Regions from separate parts of the Glutamicibacter sp. MOO4 genome, predicted to be linked through region 1. Evidence: riboswitches for the same ligand, from Rfam matches in the RefSeq annotation. Region 1 holds a riboswitch; each other region holds the start of a gene.
What was found. A riboswitch is a leader RNA that binds a small molecule or an ion and turns the genes downstream of it on or off. The one in region 1 is predicted to bind S-adenosylmethionine.
Positions count from the first base shown of each region.

Region 2: it holds a riboswitch for S-adenosylmethionine, as region 1 does, so the genes downstream of both, AC1Z3F_RS01725 (bifunctional o-acetylhomoserine/o-acetylserine sulfhydrylase) here and AC1Z3F_RS15275 (O-acetylhomoserine aminocarboxypropyltransferase/cysteine synthase family protein) in region 1, are expected to answer to the same signal.
Region 3: it holds a riboswitch for S-adenosylmethionine, as region 1 does, so the genes downstream of both, AC1Z3F_RS11180 (OsmC family protein) here and AC1Z3F_RS15275 (O-acetylhomoserine aminocarboxypropyltransferase/cysteine synthase family protein) in region 1, are expected to answer to the same signal.
Region 4: it holds a riboswitch for S-adenosylmethionine, as region 1 does, so the genes downstream of both, AC1Z3F_RS00875 (O-acetylhomoserine aminocarboxypropyltransferase/cysteine synthase family protein) here and AC1Z3F_RS15275 (O-acetylhomoserine aminocarboxypropyltransferase/cysteine synthase family protein) in region 1, are expected to answer to the same signal.

Region 1 is NZ_CM167800.1:3,261,767-3,265,009, forward strand. It holds gene AC1Z3F_RS15270 (CoA-binding protein) at 1-166, opposite strand, end outside; gene AC1Z3F_RS15275 (O-acetylhomoserine aminocarboxypropyltransferase/cysteine synthase family protein) at 166-1,539, opposite strand; SAM riboswitch class I at 1,658-1,752, opposite strand; gene AC1Z3F_RS15280 (histidine phosphatase family protein) at 1,864-2,424, shown strand; gene AC1Z3F_RS15285 (RNA polymerase sigma factor) at 2,520-3,017, shown strand; gene AC1Z3F_RS15290 (methylated-DNA--[protein]-cysteine S-methyltransferase) at 3,014-3,243, shown strand, end outside.
Region 2 is NZ_CM167800.1:374,971-378,213, forward strand. It holds gene AC1Z3F_RS01715 (CPBP family intramembrane glutamic endopeptidase) at 1-726, shown strand, start outside; gene AC1Z3F_RS01720 (VOC family protein) at 797-1,441, opposite strand; SAM riboswitch class IV at 1,614-1,734, shown strand; gene AC1Z3F_RS01725 (bifunctional o-acetylhomoserine/o-acetylserine sulfhydrylase) at 1,838-3,181, shown strand; gene metX (homoserine O-acetyltransferase MetX) at 3,184-3,243, shown strand, end outside.
Region 3 is NZ_CM167800.1:2,385,296-2,388,538, reverse strand. It holds gene AC1Z3F_RS11185 (L-idonate 5-dehydrogenase) at 1-873, shown strand, start outside; gene AC1Z3F_RS11180 (OsmC family protein) at 948-1,502, opposite strand; SAM riboswitch class IV at 1,536-1,656, opposite strand; gene AC1Z3F_RS11175 (DEAD/DEAH box helicase) at 1,795-3,243, shown strand, end outside.
Region 4 is NZ_CM167800.1:188,761-192,003, reverse strand. It holds gene AC1Z3F_RS00880 (cystathionine gamma-synthase) at 1-107, opposite strand, end outside; gene AC1Z3F_RS00875 (O-acetylhomoserine aminocarboxypropyltransferase/cysteine synthase family protein) at 107-1,408, opposite strand; SAM riboswitch class I at 1,518-1,608, opposite strand; gene AC1Z3F_RS00870 (LysR family transcriptional regulator) at 1,833-2,774, opposite strand; gene AC1Z3F_RS00865 (putative oxygenase MesX) at 2,896-3,243, shown strand, end outside.

The sequences.
Region 1 (3,243 bases):
AGTACACCTTGTACTTAGACGAAGAAAGTAAATAGGTCGCCACGAAGTAGCTGGCCCGTGAAGGCTTATTGGATGCGCCAACAATGGCAACGGTCTTGGTATCGCGCAGGATGGTCAGGCGCTGCGCAGCTCCCGGACCTTCCCAGGTGCGTTCGGTGGTGCTCATTAGTTAGCTCCCTTCGGTGCTGCGTTAATGGTGCAAGCCGCACCATCATAGGTCGGTTCTGCAAAATCATCGGCGGAAGAAGCGACTGCTTCTTGCGAAGCGGTTAATGCCTGATCCAGATCCCAGAGGATGTCTTCAACATCTTCTAGGCCCACCGATAAACGGATCAGATCTTCAGGAACGCCGGCCGCATTCAATTGCTCTGGGCTCAACTGCTGGTGCGTGGTGGAGGCAGGGTGCAGCACCAAGGTGCGGGCATCGCCGATATTGGCAAGGTGGCTTGCCAGCTGCAAGGCCTCGATGAACTTGGTGCCGGCTTTGCGTCCGCCTTTCACGCCGAAACTGAACACTGAACCCACTCCCATGGGCAACAGTTCCTTGGCGTGAGCAAACTGCGGGTGGGATTCCAGACCGGCGTAGTTCACGTAGGTAACGCGGGGATCTGCTTCGAGCCAAGCAGCAACCTGCTTGGCGTTGGCCAAGTGGTTGTCCATGCGCTGTGGCAAAGTTTCTAGGCCCTGCAAAAGCTGGAAAGCTGACTGGGCCGGCAGTGCCGGGCCGAAGTCGCGCAGCTGCTCGCTGCGCAGTTTGGTCAGGAACCCGTATTCACCGAAGTTGGCCCACCAGGAAACATTGCCGTAGCTGGCCACCGGTTCGGTCATGGCAGGGAACTTGCCGTTGCCCCAGTCGAACTTTCCGGACTCAATAACAACGCCACCCAGGGTGGTGCCGTGGCCGCCAATGAACTTGGTTGCCGAATGGATGACAATATCGGCACCGTGCTCAAGGGGACGCAGGATGTATGGGGGAGTAAGCGTGGAATCAACTACCAGTGGGATTTGGTGGCGGTGTGCCACTTCGGCCAAGCCCTTCACATCGGCAATGTCACCGGATGGGTTGGCTATCACCTCGGTATATACGGCCTTGGTGTTCTCCTGGATCGCGGCGTCAAAGTCGGCTGGATCATTGGAATCAATGAAGGTGGTGTTAATGCCAAATCGACGCAAGGAAACATCCAGCTGGGTGATGGTGCCACCGTAGAGCTTGGAGGAAGCGACAATGTGGTCGCCAGCTTGGGCGAGAGCTGCGAAGGTGACAAATTCGGCAGCCATGCCAGAACCGGTAGCTACTGCTCCGATGCCACCTTCCAAGGAGGCCATGCGTTCTTCAAAGGCCGCGACGGTTGGGTTGCCAATACGTGAGTAGGTAGTGCCGTACTTCTGCAGCGCAAAAAGGTTCGCTGCATCGTCGGTGTCTTTAAAGACAAATGAAGTGCTTTGGTAAATGGGTACTGCTCGGGCGCCGTGCTCGGCGTCGGGGGTGCCACCGGCGTGCAATGCGCGGGTGCGGAATCCAAATTTATGATCTGCCATGATGGCTTACGACTCCTTGTCGATTGGGTTTTCGCGTTTCACCGCTCAGCGGTGGTGCGATCGAGGCAGGAATCCCGGAATCAATGTCGCTTCTTGTTGTGATTAAACAAGAAAAGCGGCTGCATCGTTTCTGGCGGTAGCACCGTAACCACCGGATGTGGCAGGTTGCTGCGGCTTCATCGAACCAGATCTCTCAGCCGCTCGGGATGGTGTAATAATCTTCGCAACATGACCGATCGTGACCTAACTATGAGTCGTAACGTTGCGTATTAGACGTAATATCGGAGATTCTTCGATATCTATGCACCCCGGTACGCTTGAGTCATGGATACTGCGTTGGCGTTGATCAGACACGGACTGACAGATTGGAATCTGGCGGGACGCCTCCAAGGCCGTACCGACATTCCGCTGAACGACATCGGACGCGAACAAGCCCGCGAAGTTGGACGTGAACTTCAAGGCGCCGGATGGTCACTTTTCCTTGCCTCCCGGTTGGGGCGTGCGCAGGAAACTGCTGCCCTCATTGCCCAGGAAGCGGGAGCGGAAGTAGGCCCACCTGTACCTGAACTAATTGAACGTAGCTTCGGGCCTTTAGAAGGCCGGATCATGGCTGAGGTCAGTGACGAAGAATCGGCAGCAGCCCAGCCTGAGCTGGAACCAATTGAGCAGATCCTACGCCGTGCCATTCCAGCTTTGCTTCACTTAACGGTCAAGTACGCCGGACAGAAGATTGCGGTGGTGAGCCACGGAGCGACAATGCGCGTGATCCGTGATGCACTGACCGGGATTAAGGCACCGTACGGAGTAGAAAACGGTGAACTGATCCACATTGATCTGGATCGGCTCCAGGCCTTAGCCCGCGAACTAGATCTGGTCTCCCTCTAAAGCTGAAAAGTTTTTCCTTTGACCTGCTCACACTTTTGCCGCGCACAACGTTTACATGGTGAAAGCCCTTAAAGGTGCCAATTCTCAGGAGAGCCATGCAAGTGCCGTTTGAGCGGATAGTCCAAGATTATGGGCTGAACGTATTACGTGTTTGCCGTGCCTTGTTGGACGAACACCGTGCCCAGGACGCATGGTCTGAGACATTTTTATCTGCACTGAGCGCCTATCCAAAACTTCCTGAAGAAGCCAATGTTCTAGCGTGGCTGGTGCGTATCGCAAGAAATAAGGCTATTGACGAGCTGCGCAAGAATAAGCCAGAAATTCTCGATGATCTTCAATCCTGGGAACAGGTTGATGATGGCCAGCAATCCGAAGCGCAGCTAGAGAATCTAGTGCTGTGGCAAGAAGTCGGACGGTTGCCGCACAAGCAACGCTTGGTTGTCGCCTACAGGTACTTGGGAGGACTGAACTATGCGCAAATCGCAGACATCCTTTCTGGAACGGAAGCGGCAGCGCGTCGGGCAGGTGCTGATGGGATCAAAAATCTTCGACGAATGCTCGAGGATGACACACTGTGGCAGGAGCAGTCATGACTGATGCAACATCTACTTCCCAAGCGACCAACGAAGAAGCTGCGCTTTTGGGGCAGCTGGGCGGACAACTGATGATTAAGGCCCGTGCTAAAGACTTGATTGATGTGTCCTACCGCGTGGTTGATTCTCCGGTGGGTTCACTGCTTTTGGCCAGCACCCCGGCGGGACTGGTTCGGGTGGCTTTTGAATCTGAAGATCACGATAAAATACTGTCTTTGCTCGCTAC
Region 2 (3,243 bases), 620 kb from region 1:
AAATTTGAGATCGTTGTGGTCCTAGCTTTGTCTTTGGGCCAAAGCGCGGTGTATTCGATTCTTAGCTTTGCCGACAAACTCACCCGCGGACCGTTGCGCGAACAGACCACGTCGCTGAACAACCAACTGAGCAGCCGAGAATTTTTTGACTTCTCCTACCAGCTACTCGATATCCTCTTTGCCTTGGTACCGGTGCTGCTGGCCCTCTACCTGATGAAGCGCAGCACCGGGCGAGGGGTTCGGGAGATCGGTTTTGACCTACGCACCCAGGGCAAGGATGCGCTCTTTGGAGCCGGCCTGTTCCTAGCCATGGGGCTTGGCACCCTAGGCGTTTATGCAGCCGGCCGAGCACTGGGGATCACCACCGCGATCTCGGCGGCCAACCTAGGGGACTACTGGTGGAGCGTACCGGTGTTGTTACTCTCGGCGGTGCGCCATGCGGTTCTGGAAGAAGTGCTCATGCTCGGCTTCCTGTTCACCTACGCAAAGAAGCTGAACCTAGGATTGTGGACCACGATCATCGGCTCGGCAGCGATCCGCGGCAGTTACCACCTGTACCAAGGAGTGGGGCCGATGATCGGCAATATGCTCATGGGTGTGGTGTTCGGCTGGGTTTATCAAAAGTACGGTCGAGTGATGCCACTGGTGATCGCGCACTTCTTACTTGATGCCATCGGCTTTGTTGGTTATGCCCTGATCGGTCCGGCGATCGGGATCGGTAGCTAGCCGAAAAAACAGCACATAAAAAGAGGTAGGTGGGGACGCCATTGTCCCCGCCTACCTTTGAAAAACGTTGCTACAGCACAACCGGACCGTTTTCGGTCTCGAAGGTCACCGTCATGATTCCCGGGGTACCGTTGGGTGCCTCGTAGTCCATAACCACCGGGCCAAGATGCACGTTTTCAGGTTGCCCCAACCATTCCAGCACACGATCACGCGAGCCGGCAATGGTGATCTCGCTGATCGCGCCGCTCGGTTCAAGTGCCTTGGAAGGGTGCAGATCCTTGGCTTCTTCGTCCCAGGAAATCAGGTACGGGCACTGCGGGTCGGCGATCAAACCCTTAATGCCGATCTGCTGCCAGGTCAGCTCGCGACCATCGGGGAACTTGCGGTTGCCTGGAACCGACTTGCGACCCAACCGGTCTTCGGCGCTGGACAGATCGTCCACCGAAACGCACCAGCCCATCCAGCCGCCGCCGAGCTCTGAACGCGCTCGTACCGCTTGGCCAAAAGGGGCCTTGTCGCTGGCGGGGTGGTTGAGCACTTCAACCACTTCCAGATACTGACCATGCTTCAACGGGAAGATGACATTACGTGTTCCGAAGCGCGGATGCACGCCTCCCTTAACGAACTCCAAACCCAAGGCCTCGGAGATTCTCTGCGCGGTTGGCAACAGCCCATCTGGGCCGCAGGCATAACTTACGTGATCTAACCTCATCATGTGCCCATCATGACAACATGTGATGACAGTCTCTACTTAGGCAAGCCTAATTTTTTATCGGTGATCGAATTCTCTGCACCCAAATCGCGCCTGGCGCGAAATATGACCGATTGCTACCCATTTTGCGCTCTCACATTGCAAAAATCTTCGGTTTTCGGGCACACTGGAAGTAGGTCATGAGTCCCAGTAACAAGCCCCGGCTTACTGGGCGGCAACCCTCCAACCGCGGTGGGGTGCCCCGGGTGAAGACCTGGCCCTTAAGAGCAAAAAGCTGCTAAGGACAAGCGCGGGTAACCCTGGAAGTGCCTTGACGAAGCTACCCTGACAAGGATCTTCCTGTCGGTGTCTTCTCAGTGGTCTACCCCAAAAGTCACAGAACTATTTTTGGAGGAAACCATGAGCAATAACTGGTCATTTGAAACCCGTCAGATCCACTCCGGGCAGACCCCAGATCCAACCACCGGTGCCCGGGCGTTACCGATCTTCCAGACCACTTCCTTCGTCTTCCCAAACGCAGAAAGTGCCGCAGCCCGTTTTGCGCTGCAGGAACTGGAACCGATCTACACCCGCATCGGCAACCCCACCACCGACGCAGTAGAAACTCGCATCGCCGATCTAGAAGGCGGCGTGGGTGCGCTGTTGCTGTCCTCCGGACAGGCCGCGACCACCTTGGCCATCCTGAACCTCGCCGAGTCCGGCGATCACCTGGTGGCCAGCCCAAGTTTGTACGGCGGAACCCAGAACCTGCTCAAGCACACGCTTAAGCGCCTGGGCATCGAGGTCAGCTTTGTGGCCGACCCGGATAACCTGCAGGATTGGCGCGACGCGGTGCGCCCAAACACCAAGGCGTTCTTCGGCGAAACCATTTCCAACCCACGCCAAGACGTGCTGGACATCGAAGAAATCGCCAAGATCGCCCATGAAAATGGAGTGCCGCTGCTGGTGGATAACACCCTGGCCACTCCGTACCTGATCCGCCCGATCGAATTTGGGGCTGACATCGTCATCCACTCGGCCACCAAATTCCTGGGCGGTCACGGCAACGCGATCGCCGGGGTGATTGTGGACTCGGGCAACTTCGACTTTGCCAAGGACCCGCAGCGCTTCCCGGGCTTTAATACCCCGGACGAGTCCTACAACGGCCTGGTTTTTGCTCGCGATCTTGGCGTGAACGGCATCCTCGGCGCCAACCTGGCCTACATCCTCAAGGCGCGAGTCCAGCTCTTGCGCGATTTGGGTTCGGCGCTGTCACCTTTTAACGCGTTCTTGATCGCCCAGGGGCTAGAAACCCTGTCCCTGCGCGTTGAGCGCCACGGTGAAAACGCGCGGGAAGTGGCCAACTGGCTCGAAGCCCGTGATGAAGTGCAGCAGGTCGCCTATGCGGGCCTAGCCTCCTCACCATGGTTTGAGCGCGCCAAGAAGTACAGCCAGCACGGCGCCGGATCGGTGCTCGCCTTTGAGCTTTCTGGCGGTGCGCCGGCAGGCCAAGCCTTTGTAAACGCCCTTGAGCTGCACTCCCATGTGGCCAACATCGGCGATGTGCGCTCGCTGGCCATCCACCCGGCGTCCACCACCCACGCTCAGCTCTCCGAGGCCGATCAGCTTGCCGCGGGCGTAAGCCCCGGCTTGGTGCGCTTGAGCGTCGGACTAGAAAATATCAAGGACATTTTGGCCGATCTCCAGTTGGGCTTTAACGCTGTGGCAGCCCTTGAGAATAAGGAATTGCAGGAAACGCTCTAGGTATGGCATCCATTGCAACCAACGAAGAAACACCGCTCGCCCACGGCCAAGACGGCATGACG
Region 3 (3,243 bases), 880 kb from region 1:
ATTCTTAAAGCACCTATGGTCTTAGGCCACGAGATTGTTGGCACCGTCCTGCAGACGGCCGCCGATGGCACTGGGCCAGCCGCCGGCACCAAAGTCGCCGTGCATCCGGCAACTCCCGGCGAAACTGGAGAACCTTATCCAACCGAACGTCCCAACCTGTCTCCAGGCTGCACCTATTTAGGATCTGCAGCCCGCTATCCACACACCGAAGGTGCGTTCGCCCGCGAGGTCAACCTACCTGCTCGGATGTTGCGCGCTCTACCCGAGTCCCTTTCACTACGTGATGCCGCGTTGGCGGAACCAGCAGCAGTGGCCTGGCATGCAGTTTCACGTGCGGGAGATGTTGCTGGAAAGCGCGCACTGGTCATCGGTGCCGGCCCCATTGGAGCTTTGGCAGTCGCCGTGCTCAAGCGCGCCGGAGCCGCAGAAATCATTGCGGTGGACATGCATGACAAGCCACTTCAGATCGCAACAAAGCTCGGTGCGACCTCAACCCTGCGGGCGGATGATCAAGAGTCCATCGCCAAGGTTAATGCCGACGTGGTGATCGAGGCTAGTGGCAACTACCGTGGTCTGGCCTCGGCAGTACGCGGTGCTACGCGCGGTGGACGAGTAGTCATGGTTGGCCTGCTACCAACCGGTGAGCAGCCAGCACTGATCTCGCTTGTCATCACCCGTGAACTAGAACTCGTCGGTTCATTCCGTTTTAACGACGAAATTGACCACGTTCTTGCTGCCTTGGCCGACGGGTCGTTACGGATCTCGGATGCTGTCACCCACGAGTTCCCAGTGGGCCAAAGTCTTGAAGCCTTTGAAACGGCCAAGGATGCTTCCACCTCGGGCAAGGTCCTACTGGATTTCCTTAGCGAATAATCCATTACTGTAAAACGCACTGCGGTGGCCCTGAAATTCGGGTCACCGCAGTGCGTTTTTTGGTTCAGCTGAGACTAATTATTAGCTTCAACAACGTGCACCGAGGTAGTCACCGGCACCGGGTTGACGAACAAGTCCAATACTGGGCAGTGAGCATCCACAGCCTGGCGTAGTTCTTCATAACGCTCTGCGGATTCAGGACCCGCAATGTGCACCTGCAAGTCCACGGAGGAGAAGCCCGGACGAATTGTTTCATCAATGCCAAACAGGCCACGAACATCAAGCTGGCCATCAGCGGTGATCTGCACATCATCTACTTGGATGCCCAAGTTTTCCGCGTACAGACGGTAAACAACTACTTGGCAGGAAACCAACGCTGCCAAGGCATATTCCACCGGGCTGGCCGCGATGTCGCTGCCTCCCAGTGCAGCTGGTTCATCAACGGTAAAGCTGTGCTTGCCGGCCCTGATGTTACTGGCTACAGAGTCGAATCCTTCGCCACGAACACTAAAGGTGAGTTGTGCGCTCTGTGGGGCTGCCGAAATGCGTTCACCCCATCCAGTGCCAGCTTCTTGTAAGCGCGCAGAGCGATCTTCGGCCACGGAAAGTTTCTTGGTTGCGGTAGGCATAAGAGGTGTTCTCCCTTTTCTGACGCAAGGGTGCGCCATCGTTTACGCTTCTTGACTCTCAGGATGCGTCGAATCTTCACCTGGGGCACCCGGCACAATGGCTAGAGGGTTGCCGTCCACTCAGCCAGGGCCGTAGTGAGTGGAACTCGTGATTCAGTGATTCATTTTTATCCTTGAGTACCGCTGCGAGTAAAGCATTCGCTTAACTTTTCGTCATTACGAAGCTGTCGGTAACCGTCGATAGGATGGAGGGTAGCAACCGGCTCTATTGCGTACACAACGATTGGCGGATATGGAATACCAGCTGACTATCAAAAACTTGGACTTGGTACTGGACCAGGACACGTTGGAGATTGGTGCGTTCTACTATCAGTCGGGAAAGGTCTCGCACGTTGAACGCCACGTTGAAGCCGGTCTTACTCAAGTGCGCGGACAGGTGCTCGGCGCGCAGGTGAACGCAACCTTCCGATTTGAAGCGCAAGGGATTTCATTTGAAGGTGGTTGCAGCAAACACCCCACCAGTACTCGCTGCGAAGAAGTCGCCGCGTTATTGATTGAAACCATTAACGAAGATGATGAGCCTCTGTACGTTACCGACGGTGCGGTGCGGCCGCATGACTGGCAACGTCAAGCGGTGCCGCAGTGGGAACGTAGTCTTAACCGCCTATTGCCCGTCATCGATGATGAACCGGACGTCGCCCAAGAGCCGCTGGGCCTCATTCTAAAAATCGTTAGCGAACCACGCTACGGTAGCGATGATGCCCTGACCCTTCAGGCTCGCCCGGCGCGACAAGGTACCAAGAGCCCATGGATTCAGACCGGAGTAAGCTGGAAGTCTGTGGCCTTTGACAAGCGGTTCTCCAAAGAACAGCGCCGCGCCATAAGTGAACTGGACCAGCTGCGAGAGCAGGCTGAAAAGCAAAAATACGGTTATGTCTGGGACGTCAAAGACTGGATCTCGCTAATGGATCTGCCGGGCAAAGATTTGCTCGAAGCTTTCGTTGCGCTGCAAGCAGCCGGAGTGCAGATCATCAACGGAAGTAGCAACGCCAAGCCCGCTGTGACCTTCAGCCCTGAGCCGGCGAATGCTTTTGTAGATCTGCGCCGTGGTGAAGACGGGTTGACCATGGAGGGGTTCATTTCCGCACCTGATCCACAAGACTCACATGTACTGCCCGTCGGAAATCCACCGACATTTTTGGTGTACTCGGCTAAGCCGTTGGCCAAGGCTAAAGACTGGGGACTGGCAGAATTTGCTGAGCCTGTTTCAGCAGAACTTGCCTCTTTTATTGCTTCTGGAGTTCAGTTCGTTCCAGCAGCAGACGTTCCGCGTTTTGAGGAAAAACATCTGGAACGCATGCGCCACTTGGCCCCGCTGAAAAGCGTCGACGTGAGCTATAAAATTCCTGCCCCCGCTCGTCCTGTCCTGCGGCTGGCTGTATCTAGCAGCCCAGAAGTTGTCGCACTGTGTTACTCGTGGAAGTACCCGTCCAAAGCACCACGGCAACGTGGCATCGAGAAGGAAATCCTTGCCTCGATCAAGGACAAGCTTGGAGACGACGCTGCCTTGGGACCGGTGAACTCCTCGGGCATTTTTGAAGATCAAGACCTGAGCATCTCTCAGTCCATCGACTTCTTGGTTTATACCCTTCCGCTGCTCGAAGAGCACCCGGACGTATTGATCGAAGCGCAAAACCGACTGCCCAAGTACCAAATAAATGATGCACCAGCCACCGTTGCC
Region 4 (3,243 bases), 430 kb from region 1:
CCGTCTTGGATGAAGGTGCTGGTCTGGTAGATCGGCGGAACAACCGCGCCGGTGTGTGGGTCTTTTTCCTGGCCTGCGTGTACGGCCTGAGTGTTGAAGCCAGTCATCATGCTCCTTGAGTTTGTGGGGCCAGGGCCCGGTTTAGTGCATTATCAAGCGCACGGTTCAGGTCCGCGAGCAGATCCACAGGATCTTCAAGCCCGACCGAAAGGCGCAGGGTGGAGGCGTTCAGGCCAGCGTCGGCCAACTGATCGGCCGAGAGCCGGCAATGGGTCATGGTGGCCGGGTGTGAAATCATCGTGCGGGTATCCCCCACATTCGCGGCCAAGCTGATCAGTTCTAGCCCATCAATTACCGGGGAAACCAGCGACGGGTGCGCCAGCTCGATGGCCAGCACGCAGCCGGTGCCCTTGGGAGTGAGCTGTTGGGCCAAGGTGTGGCTCGGGTGGCTGGACAGCGACGGGTGGTGGATGGCCGCGATGCCCGGGTGGCCGGAGAGCTCTTGGATCAGGGTGCTCACGCTGCGCTGTACATGCGCTGCACGCACCGGCAAAGTTTCGATGCCGGCCAAAATGCCTTGGGCGCTGGCCGGAGCTAATGCCGGACCTAGATCGTGCAGGAACTTGGAACGCACCAGCATCGCATAGGCAGCAGAGCCGTGGCGTTCGAGCAAGGAAGTATTGTTCAACCTCACTCGTGGGGCGGCAATCTGTGGCCAACGCAGCGGATCGGAGAAGTCGAACTTTCCCGAATCCACCACCACGCCGCCTAGTACCGAGCCATGGCCGGCCAGACCCTTGGTAGCCGAGTGGACCACAATATCCGCGCCAAAATCCAGCGGACGGAAGTTCAACGGGGTGGCCAGGGTGTTATCCACGACCACCGGGATGTTGTGCTCGTGGGCGATCGCCGAAATGGCGGGAAGATCGGCCACCGTGCACAGCGGGTTGGACACGGACTCTAGGAAAAACGCGCGGGTCTCATCCTCGATGGCCCCGGCCCAGGCTGCCGGATCGGCTTGGTCAACAAAGCTGACGCGGATGCCAAAGTCGGCGAAGGAGTCGGTCAGTAGGTCCACCGTGCCACCGTATAACGAGGAAGACGCCACAATGTGCTTAGGTCCCTGGGTCAGCGCCAACAGGGACAGTGAAACAGCTGCCTGTCCCGAGGCGGTGGCCACCGCTTGAGCTCCACCTTCCAGCGCGGCTACACGCTGTTCGAGGATTGAAACGGTGGGGTTACCGGTGCGTGAGTAGGTGAACCCGGACTGGCGCAAAGCGAACTTTTCGATCGCTTCAGCATGGGATTCAAATTGGTACGCTGCGGAGTTATGTAGTGGTGGCAGCATCGGGCGGAAATCTCCGCTTGGTCGATACCCTGCGTGGACAGCGTCGGTTCCTTGGCTCATAGCTCCTTCTCGTTTCCTAGCGAGGGAGTGCACCGAAAGATGTAACCCGTACCAAAGCCCGAACACTGACTTGGTACGAGGCACAGTGCGCTTAAAAGCGTTCGGAACTGCTCCATCGTCCCTGGCATTAGCACCTTTCGGTTTCCCGATGGTTGCTGCGACGTCTTCGAGCCAGATCTCTTAGTCGCTCTTGATGGTTTGTTGTTCTTCCATGGTTCGATATCTGCCCCGGGCGGCGCAAGCGGCATCGGGCTCACGGCTTCATACAAGGTCGCCACGCTTCATATGTCGCCAAGTTGTCATGATGACACGGGGTTTACGACCTGTTTATGACGCGCCACTTTGAGCATAATCCGCGGAATCTAGCAGTTTTGCCCTGCTAGTGTGACGACTCGAAGGCTAGAGATGACACACTGTTACGGTTTTAGCCCAGCACCTCAACGTCAAAGCTGGCGACCACCGCACGCACTTCTTCCAAATAAAGTTGCGCTTGATCGGTGAGCGGGATCCCGGCGTGGTCGATCCAACCGATCTCGATTCGCTCGTCGATGGACAGCGGGATGGCAACGATGGAGGGATCAAGCTCGTCGCTGATGATGCCGGTGGAGATGGTGTACCCGCCCAAGCCGATCATGAGGTTAAAGATCGTGGCGCGGTCCGAGACTTGAATTTCGCGTTGGCTTGAACGGGTGGAGAGCACCTCTTCGGAAAAGTAGAAGGAGTTGTTTGCACCCTGGTCGAAGGTAAGCCGCGGCAGGTCCTCGAGGTCTTCAAGCGTCACCTGTGCACGCGAGGCCAGCGGGTTGCTGCGTGAAATAAAAATATGCGGATCGGCCAGGAACAGCGGATGGAAGACAAGCCTGGATTCGCGCAGCAGCTTGTCGATCACTTTGCGGTTGAAGTCGTTGCGGTACAAGATCCCAATGTCGCTGCGTAGGGTGCGTACGTCCTCGATGATTTCCTCGGTGCGGGTCTCCCGGAGCGAAAATTGGTACTCCTCTGCGCCGCTGGCCTGAACCATGCGCACAAAGGCGTCAACCGAAAACGAGTAGTGCTGCGTGGAGACACCAAGCAAGCGCCGCGCCGAAGGCCGGCCGAGGTAGCGATGCTCAAGAAGCTCCACCTGCTCTAGGACCTGGCGTGCATAACCCAGGAATTCTGCCCCCTCGGGGGTGAGCGTCACTCCCCTTGCCGAGCGGACCAGCAGGGTGCGTCCCACTCGTGCTTCGAGCTCTTTCATCGCTGCGGACATGCTGGGCTGTGCGACGTAAATTAAGTCGGCGGCACCGGAGATGGAGCCCTCGGTAGCGACCGCGGTGAAGTAGCGAAGCTGTTGGAGTGTTAAACCGCTTGTTCCCTGAACCATAGATTGAGTCTATATGAATCCATAGTTATATCGAGTTACCTGATATCAATGAAGACCCTGCATGATGGACGCATCGACTTACTTTCGGCCTGCCCAGGCCCTCATCACAAGATTGGCCGCCATGGCAGACGAGTTCACTTTCAGCATTAGCACCACCAAATTCGACGAGAATTACACTCCCTGTGCCACCTCGCGAGTGACCACAAACTTCGCAAATCTGGCCCGTGGTGAGAATCGCCAACAGAACCTGCGCAACGCCCTGACGATGATCAACCGTCGCTTCAATTCGCTGGCTCACTGGGACAATCCTGCCGGAGATCGTTATGAGCTCGAACTGGAAATCATCTCGGCCAACGTGCATTTTGCCGCCGAGAATGAAGAGCAGGATTTTCCGCTTCTTGAAGTTCTAGACACCATCGTTGTCGACCGCCTCACCGGTACCCGTAGCCATGGCATGGTGGGCAATAAT